One region of the Megamonas funiformis genome, then DNA from elsewhere that is predicted to be linked to it. Evidence: riboswitches for the same ligand, from Rfam matches in the RefSeq annotation. Region 1 holds a riboswitch; each other region holds the start of a gene.
What was found. A riboswitch is a leader RNA that binds a small molecule or an ion and turns the genes downstream of it on or off. The one in region 1 is predicted to bind ZMP and ZTP.

Region 1 (3,284 bases):
ATGTAGATTTATATAAAGATAAGTATTATAAATAAAAAAATGGCACTAACATAGTTAGTGCCATTTTTATAATCCTGTCCCTATAGAAATAAGACGATAATAATCTTTTTCTTTAATAAGTTGCATATAATTTGATTTATTAATAATCCAATTATTTTCTTGTTTAGTCCCATTACCAGGCAACCAAAAATCGTCATCACCTGACTGAATAGAAAATACTACAGAATATATAGTTGGTTCATTAGGTACACTATATACAGAGATATCTTTATAATCAAAGATTTTACCATTAGCAAAAAGACTTTTATTTTTATGATAAGATAGTTCTTGTTTGACAATAGTATAAACAATTTCTTTATCAGTCATGTGGATAGTTTCTTTTATTGGTAATGTATCTGGATAAGATGTAATTGGTGAATGACTAGAATAATATAAATTTAGACTAATAAGTGTAAGTAAAATCAAATATATTTTTAATGAGTTTGTTTTTTTATATAATTTAAGAAAAAATATACAAAAAATACTTATTAAAATCAAAATACATATTGAATAAAAAAGATTAATATTCATTATAATTCTATTTATAGAAATTAATGATGGAATAAACGAATTCCAACGAATGCCATTGCCATATTGTATTTATCACAAGTTTCAATAACATTATCATCACGAATAGAACCACCGCTTTGAGCGACAAATTCTACGCCAGATTTATGAGCACGTTCAATGTTATCGCCGAATGGGAAGAATGCATCAGAGCCAAGAGCTACGCCTTTTACTTGAGCGAGCCAAGCATCTTTTTCTTCTTTAGTGAATACTGGAGGTTTTTCAGTGAATACGCGTTTCCAATCGTCGCCACCGAGTAAATCCATATATTCATCAGAGATATATACATCAATTGCATTATCGCGGTCTGGACGGCGAACATCTGGTTTAAATGGTAAGTTTAATACTTGAGGTGCTTGACGTAAATGCCAGATATCTGCTTTATTACCAGCAAGACGAGTGCAATGTACACGGGATTGCTGACCAGCACCGATACCGATAGCCTGTCCGTCTTTAGCATAGCATACGGAATTGGATTGAGTGTATTTCAATGTGATTAAAGCGATAAGTAAATCACGTTTTGCTTCATCTGTGATATTTTTATTTTTTGTAGGAATGTTATTGAATAATTCTTCAGTGATTTTAATATCATTGCGTTTTTGTTCAAAAGTAACGCCAAAAACTTCTTTTGTTTCAAGTTCAGGTGCTTTGTAATCAGGGTTCATCTGAATTACAAGATAGTTACCTTTACGTTTTGTTTTTAAGATTTCTAAAGCTTCAGCACTGTAAGATGGAGCAATAACACCATCGGATACTTCACGGGCTAAGAAACGAGCTGTAGCAGCATCACATTCATCGGAAAGTGCAGCAAAATCTCCATAAGAAGACATGCGGTCAGCACCACGAGCGCGAATATATGCTGTAGCCATAGGTGTGAGTTCGATACCTTCAACGAAATACATTTTTTTCAATGTTTCAGATAAAGGAACAGCAACAGCTGCACCAGCAGGGCTTACATGTTTAAAAGATGCAGCAGATGGAAGACCTGTAGCTTCTCTTAATTCACGAACTAATTGCCAACTGTTAAAGGCATCTAAAAGATTAATATAACCTGGACGTCCATTTAAAACTGTGAATGGTAAATCTTGTCCATCTTTCATAAAAACGCGAGCAGGTTTTTGATTAGGGTTACATCCGTATTTTAATTCCATAGAATTCATTTACGATATTCCTCCTGTAAAATAAATATAATACTATTAGATTTTGTTGCCCAGACGGTCGGCTGTATAAATCTGTGCTTCATGTGGTTAATTCCACTTCCGTCAGTTACACAGATTGTTAACTAAAATTTATCATTTTAGAGTATGAGTTGTCAAGCTAAGCAATAATATTTGGAGATTTTGTTTTTTTAGGGATTTTTACAAGGATATTAGTTATTATTTAGCGAATAAAATATATAAATGCTTTTAATTTTTGAGGAGGTTTTTTTATGTCAGTAGAAAATATTGCTGTATTGACAAGTGGTACAGATGCACCAGGAATGAATGCGGCTATTAGAGCTGTAGTGAGAACTGCGATTAATAATAACGTGCGTATATGGGGCGTTTATGATGGATATAGAGGCTTAGTTGATGATAATATGGAAGAATTAACTTCTATATCTGTAGCCGATATTATTCAGCGTGGTGGTACTTTCTTGGGTACAAGTTTTTGTAAGCGTTTCCGTACAAAAGAAGGTCGTCAATTAGCTTATGAAAATCTAAAAAAACATAATATTGATGCTTTGATTGTTATCGGTGGTGATGGTAGCTTACGTGGAGCAGAAGAATTTGAACGTGAAACAGGATTTTCTGTAATTGGTATTCCAGCTACTATTGAAAATGATATTTGGGGAACAGATTATGCTATTGGTACAGATACTGCTGTAAATACTATTTTACAGGCAATCAACGAAATTCGTGATACTGCAAAAGCACATCGTCGTACATTTATTATTGAAGTAATGGGCAATAAATGTGGTTGGCTTGCTACATATTCAGCCGTTGCTGGTGGCGGAAATATGGTTATAGTACCAGAAGAAGAATTTGATAAGGAAAAAATTATCAATAAAGTACAAAAATTACATGATGGTGGTAAATCTTATTTAGTAATTTTGGCTTCTGAAGGTACTGGCAATATGCAAGAGTTAGTAAAAGAATTAGAAGCTAGAACAGGAATTTCCACACGCTTGACTGTTTTAGGTTTAGTTCAACGTGGTGGTTCACCAACAGCTAATGACCGTGTATTTGCAAGTGTATTAGGCGAACAAGCAACACTTGCAGCTGTTTCTGGACTTCATAATATTGTTTTTGGTATGCAACGTGGAAATATTGTTTGCATTGATTTACGTGATGCAATCACTAATAAAAAAGAATACCCAGAAGATTTAAGACATTTAGCAGAAGTGATTTCTTTATAATAAGAAAAATAAGAAAGTCTAGAAATAACTTATATAAGTTATTTCTAGACTTTTTTTAGAAGAAAAGGTTTTAAAATGATTTAGCAATACCACGGAAAATATACATAACAGCAGTAGCTCCAGGATCTTGCTTGCCTATAGATTGTTCATTATAATAAGCAGCTCTACCATGAACAGATTTTAAAGTTTTTGTTTTTTCTACACCTTCTATTGATGCTTGATATGCAGCTTGTTGAGCTTCAGCTAATGTTTTATTTTCAGATAATGATTGTTCTAAGGC
Region 2 (3,284 bases), 620 kb from region 1:
ACAATTAATTCATAAATTTAAGCAAGATGTAAGTTCTGTGTTACTAGGAACAGGAGTTTTTTGGGAAGGTATAAGCATAGAAGGTATAGCACTTTCGAATTTAATTATTTATAAATTGCCATTCCCACTGCCAGAACCAATCATCAATGAAAAATGTAAACGCAGTAAAAATCCTTTAGAGGAAGTATTGGTTCCAGAAATGATTATTAAATTAAAACAAGGTGTAGGTAGATTAATACGCAATAAAACAGATAAAGGCATAGTATCTATCATTGATTCACGTTTAGGTGATAAATCAAAGGCAAGTTATAAAGAAAAAGTATGGCAAGCTTTGCCGATAAAACAAAGAACAAATAGCTTAAAAGAATTACAAAGTTTTTATGATAATTTATGATTAATAAACAGGAAATTCATCATTATAAAGATAGATAATATCTAGTATAGGTGAATAAAAGCTTATATCTATCATATAGGGACCATTTTTATCTTTATCTAGAGTGCTATTTGTTGGAAGTCCATTGCTTAAATCAACTTTTTTAGAAAAATCTTCATAAAGCGTTTTATCGTATAATTTACTCTTTGATGATTTTTTTATTTCTTGTGTTATTGTAAAATTGGTAGATAAAAATTCATGGAAGAGCTCAGACATAATAAATTAACCTTTCTATAAAAAACATATATTTTTTATTAATGAGATTTAACTATATTGATAGTTAATATTATTTTAGCACATAAATAAAGCCTAGTAGTTAGTTTAATTTTAACTACTAGGCTTTATTTAGAGTGAGTTTTTTTCTTAAGCAATAGTTTTGCTTGAAATGAGTTTTTCTTTTTTAGTTGTTTTTATTTTTAATATTATAGCTATGATGAAGCTGATAATAAATAAAAATGCGAATACATAGAGGCAAAGTGCATAACTTTGAGTTGTTTCACGAATAAAGGATAATAAAAGTGGTCCTGCGATACCAGCCATGCCCCAAGCTGTGAGAATTCTGCCATGAATAGCGCTTAATTGTTTTGTGCCAAATAAATCGCTTAAATAAGCTGGCATACAAGAGAAGCCACCACCATAGCAAGAAACAATGATTAAAACTAATAATTGGAAGAAAAAGGCTTCAGTTGTATTAGCAAGTGCATAGAAAGCAAAAATTTCAATCAAGAAAAATAAAATATAAGTATTTCTACGACCGATATAATCGGAAACGCTAGACCAAGCGATACGACCAAAACCATTGATAAGTCCAATAACGCCAACCATGGAAGCAGCAGCAATTGGGCTCATATGAACTACTTCTTGAGCCATAGGAGAAGCTACAGCTAAAAGACCAATACCACAAGTAATATTAGTGAAGAATATCCACCAAAGTGCATAGAATTTCCAATCGCGAGTAGCTTCAGCTACGCTATATTGTTTTATTTCAACCACAGAATTAGAAGTTTTAACAGTTGTAGGTAAATATTTTTCTACGAATTCTTTTGGTGGAGGAGCGAGATATAAAGAAGAAGCTCCCATGATTAATATATAAGCACAGCCTAAAATGACGAAGTTAGTTACTAAGCCAAAATTGCTAACGAGAATTTGCATGATAGGGCCAGCAATTAAACTTGCAAAACCAAATCCCATGATAGCAAGACCTGTAGCAAATCCACGTCTTTTAGGGAAATATTTTACAAGAGTGGAAACAGGAGTGATATATCCAATACCAAGACCAATACCACCGATTACACCATAGCAGATGTAAAGTAAAATAAGGCTTTGTAGATGAAGAGCTAAAGCTGTACCAAACATACCAATACCAAAGAAGGCAGTGGCAGTAAGTCCACTAATACGAGGGCCATTTTTTTCAACAAATGTTCCTAAAAAACCAGCGGATAAACCTAAAAATAAAATTGCAATAGAAAATGTCCATGTAGTTTCTTGAAGACTAAAGCCCATTTGAGCCATGATTGGCTTAGTGAGTACGCTCCAAGCATAAACACTACCAATACAAATATGAATACCAATTGCGGATAATGCGATAAGCCATCTGTTTTTCATTATATAATCTTCCTTTCGTAAAAATAAAAAATTATAAAATACAAGAAAACTTATGCCTAAAAACAAAAAGACCATCTAGGCAAAAATTTTCTTTGCCCAGACGGTCGACTTTTCTATAGCAATGCGGTTCATGTGGTTAATTCCACTAAAATCCGTCAGTTCCACAGTGCTTATTCAATTGATAGCTTTATTATAACAAATATTTAATCTATGTCAAGAATAAAATTAATTTCATTTATAAATAGTCAATATAGTCAAAATCGTGATTTTTGTAGTTTAAATGATGAATAATGGTTGTAAATACTAGATTTTTTCCTTTGAATAAGTATAATTTATGTTTAAATAAATTTGTATTTTAGAGAAGGTGAAGATTATCTTGATGGCACAAAAAACATATAATACTATGGCTGTCTTAAGTTTAATTTTATTGAGTTTCATTTTAGGAACGAGTGAATTTATAATTGTGGGTATTTTACCTGATATAGCGAAAGACATAAATTGTTCGTTGACTATGGCGGGTAATTTAATTTCAGTTTTTGCTTTTGCTTATGCAATAGGCACACCGTTTATCACAGCAGCAGTTAGTGCTTATAACAGATATTATGTATTATTGATATTAGCAATATGTTTTATCTTAGGAAATTTTTTATGTGCTTTAGCGAGTAATTATTATATTTTAGTATTAGCCAGAATTATAACTGTGATAATTTCAGGAACAATATTATCTATTTCGATGACATTTGCTTCTGAAATAGCGACTGTTCAATATCAACCAAAAGTCATCAGTTGGATTTTTGCAGGTTTTAGTATAGCCTCTGTTTTTGGTGTGCCTATAGGTACGATTATTTGTCAAATATTTAGTTGGCAAATGACTTTTATATTATTATCTGTAGTTAGTATATGTATTTTATTGATGTTGTGGCATTATTTACCAAATGTGGGCAGTGGACAAAAAACAAATTTATGTAATCAATTTATTTTATTGAAAAGTATGCGTATAAATTATGGTATGCTTATTGTAATTTGTGGTGCTGCTGGAAGTTATGTATTTTATACATATCTGACACCGATTTTACAGCAATATATACAAATTCCTATTTCTATGACAAGTTTAGTATTGAGCTTATTTGGCATTAGTACGATTATCAGTAATTTACTTTCAGGAAGAATAGCTAGTTTAGGTGGCATGAAGAAAATGCCAATGGTATATTTCTTACAAGCTCTATGTTTGCTTGCACTTATTTTT
Region 3 (3,284 bases), 620 kb from region 1:
CTAATGGGTGTGATAATGTATTTACAAAATTCACCAGCGCAATTGCATTTTTTGAAGACAGCAACAAGAGAAAAACCAGAAGCTATAACTTTAGCTTCTGCATTAAATCCTGTATCTTTTAATACAGGTATAGCACTAGGCTCAGCTTGTGGTGGAATAATCATAAATTTTGCACCTATGCCTTTTGTTGGTCTAGGTGGTGCGATTTTTGCCATTATCGCTATGATTATCAATCTTAGATTGTTAAAAAATATGACTAAATTTAATAAAAGAGGATAAAATAAACCCCAAAAGTTAATTTAAACAAACTTTTGGGGTTTTGATTTTTAATTAATAATTAACGTAGAAAATTAGAATAAACCAGTAATTTTTCCGTTAATATCGATATCCATATTTTCAGCAGCAGGTTTTTTAGGAAGACCAGGCATTGTTAAGATATTACCTGTTAAGGCTACGATAAAGCCTGCGCCTGCACTAATGCGAAGTTCGCGAACAGTGATTTTAAATCCTGTTGGTGCACCTAATTTGAATTGGTCATCACTTAAGGAATATTGAGTTTTTGCCATGCAGATTGGCATTTTATCAAGACCTTCAGCTTCAAATTCAGCGATAGTTTTTTCTACAGCAGGTGTGTAGTTTACGCCATCAGCACCATAGATTTTTGTAGCGATTGCATTGATTTTATCTTTGATAGAATCATTTACGTCATACATGTATTGGAAGTTAGATGGTTTTTCAGTTGCTTCAATAACTTTTTGAGCAAGGTCGATAGCACCTTCGCCACCTTTTGCCCAAGCTTCGGAAATGCTTACAGAAGCACCCATAGATTCGCAAAGAGCTTTTAATTCTTGAAGTTCATTTTCTGTATCAGTAGGGAAAGCATTTATAGCTACAACGATTGGTAAACCGAATTTTTGAATGTTTTCAATATGTTTAGCAAGGTTAGTCATACCTTTTTTGAGTGCTTCGATATTTTCAGTAGCAAGTTCAGTTTTTGCAAGTCCGCCATGCATTTTTAAAGCGCGAATAGTAGCAACAACTACTATTGCATCAGGTTTAAATCCAGTGAAACGACATTTGATATCAAGGAATTTTTCAGCACCAAGGTCAGCACCAAAACCTGCTTCAGTAACAGTATAATCAGCCATTTTTAAAGCGTATTTAGTAGCCATTACACTATTGCAACCATGAGCGATATTGGCAAAAGGGCCACCATGGATAAGAGCAGGAGTGCCTTCAAGAGTTTGTACAAGGTTTGGTTTAATTGCATCTTTGAATAATAAAGTTAAAGCACCTGTTACATTTAATTCTTCAGCGCGAACAGGACGACCGCTTCTAGTGTAACCAATGATGATATTGCCAAGACGTTTTTTCATGTCTTCAAGGTCAGAAGTCAAACATAAAATAGCCATCATTTCAGATGCAACAGTGATATCAAAACCAGTTTCGCGTGGTACGCCATGAGCTTTACCACCTAAACCACAGATGATATTGCGAAGAGCACGGTCATTTAAATCGACAACGCGTTTCCAAGTGATGCGACGAACATCTAAATCAAGAGCATTGCCCTGTTGGATATGGTTATCGATAACAGCAGCAAGTAAATTGTGAGCAGATGTTATAGCGTGGAAATCGCCAGTGAAATGAAGATTGATATCTTCCATTGGCACTACTTGAGCATAACCACCGCCAGCGGCACCGCCTTTCATACCAAAGCATGGACCTAAGGAAGGTTCACGAAGAGCGATTGCAGTTTTTTTGCCGAGTTTATGAAGAGCATCGCCAAGACCAATGCTAGTAGTTGTTTTACCTTCACCAGCAGGAGTTGGATTAATTGCTGTTACAAGAATAAGTTTACCATTTTCTTTTTGTTGGAGAGTTGTGTTCCAATAGTTTAAAGAAATTTTAGCTTTATATTTTCCGTATAATTCAAGTTCATCTTCTGGAATTTCAAGATGTTGAGCAATTTTACCAATAGGTTCCATAATAGCTTCTTGAGCAATTTGCACGTCTGTTTTCATGTGGTTTAGTACCTCCAATAATTAAACTAATTTGATAGTATTATATATTTTGGAAAAAGGCAATATAAATTTTGCCAAACATATGCTTAGGCAAAAAAAAACGCCTGAGCATATATTATTATGCCCAGACGGTCGACTTTTTGATAATAGTACGGTTCATGTGGTTAATTCCACTAAAATCCGTCAGTTCCATACTATTTATGAAATTATGCTTTTATTATAACAAAGGCAAATTTATTTAGCAAGTTGTAATTTTGCAGCATTGATAGTATTTTGCATGAGCATAGCTATAGTGAGAAGACCTACACCACCAGGTACAGGTGTGATAGCACCAGCTACTTCTACAGCATTATCAAAGTCTACATCACCAACTAATTTTTTAGGTGCAATGCGGTTGATACCAACATCAATTACAGTAGCACCAGGTTTTATCATATCAGCAGTGATAAAATGAGGTCTGCCCACAGCTGCCACTAGAATATCAGCAGAACGACAAATTTCTTTGAGGTTGTGAGTATGTGAATGACAGATAGTAACTGTAGCATTTTGAGCGAGTAATAATTGTCCCATAGGTTTACCCACAATATTACTGCGACCAACGATAACAGCATGTGCGCCATCTATATTGATTTTAGCAGATTGAAGCATTTTTAAACAACCATATGGAGTACAAGGTATCATACCATCGTCTTGTCCAATCATCAATTTACCAACATTAACAGGGTGGAAGCCATCAACATCTTTTAATGGGCAAATAGCATTTAAAATATCTGCTTCTTCTTTAGTAATAGCTTCTGGAAGTGGTAATTGAACTAAAATACCATGAATTTCTTGGCGGTAATTTAATTCATCAATTTTGGCGATGAGTTGTTCTTTTGTTGTATCAGCAGGCATGCTTATAACTTCAGAATAGATACCAACTTCTTCGCAAGTACGATGTTTATTATTTACGTAAACTTTAGAAGCTGGATTTTCACCAACGATAATTACAGCAAGACCAGGAGTGATATTATATTGTTCTTTTAAAGCTAAAACTTGTTTTTTTGCTTCTTCTTTAAATTCACTAGCAAATATTTTTCCGGATAAAATTTGTGCACTCAAAAATAACACCTTCTTTATTAACTTAAAATATCGATTAATGTAAATACAAAAATGACAATAGAAACAATGCCATTGCGCATGAAATAAACTTGAGTTAAACGACTGAAATCATATGGAGTGATGAGGCTATGTTGATAAATTAATGTCAAGATAGCTATTAAT

Region 2: another riboswitch for ZMP and ZTP. It lies ahead of GXM21_RS02940 (L-lactate MFS transporter); the one in region 1 lies ahead of GXM21_RS12460 (phosphoribosylaminoimidazolecarboxamide formyltransferase).
Region 3: another riboswitch for ZMP and ZTP. It lies ahead of GXM21_RS02950 (formate--tetrahydrofolate ligase); the one in region 1 lies ahead of GXM21_RS12460 (phosphoribosylaminoimidazolecarboxamide formyltransferase).

Annotation. Positions count from the first base shown of each region.
Region 1 covers NZ_CP048627.1:2,505,989-2,509,272, reverse strand. Annotated here, with positions in the region: gene GXM21_RS12470 (GntR family transcriptional regulator) at 1-35, shown strand, start outside; gene GXM21_RS12465 (hypothetical protein) at 67-366, opposite strand; gene GXM21_RS12460 (phosphoribosylaminoimidazolecarboxamide formyltransferase) at 591-1,766, opposite strand; ZMP/ZTP riboswitch at 1,808-1,886, opposite strand; gene pfkA (6-phosphofructokinase) at 2,036-3,004, shown strand; gene dhaL (dihydroxyacetone kinase subunit DhaL) at 3,075-3,284, opposite strand, start outside.
Region 2 covers NZ_CP048627.1:603,603-606,886, forward strand. Annotated here, with positions in the region: gene GXM21_RS02930 (ATP-dependent DNA helicase) at 1-394, shown strand, start outside; gene GXM21_RS02935 (hypothetical protein) at 395-649, opposite strand; gene GXM21_RS02940 (L-lactate MFS transporter) at 797-2,038, opposite strand; ZMP/ZTP riboswitch at 2,126-2,211, opposite strand; gene GXM21_RS02945 (MFS transporter) at 2,418-3,284, shown strand, end outside.
Region 3 covers NZ_CP048627.1:606,926-610,209, forward strand. Annotated here, with positions in the region: gene GXM21_RS02945 (MFS transporter) at 1-279, shown strand, start outside; gene GXM21_RS02950 (formate--tetrahydrofolate ligase) at 351-2,021, opposite strand; ZMP/ZTP riboswitch at 2,137-2,222, opposite strand; gene folD (bifunctional methylenetetrahydrofolate dehydrogenase/methenyltetrahydrofolate cyclohydrolase FolD) at 2,256-3,122, opposite strand; gene GXM21_RS02960 (4-hydroxybenzoate octaprenyltransferase) at 3,140-3,284, opposite strand, start outside.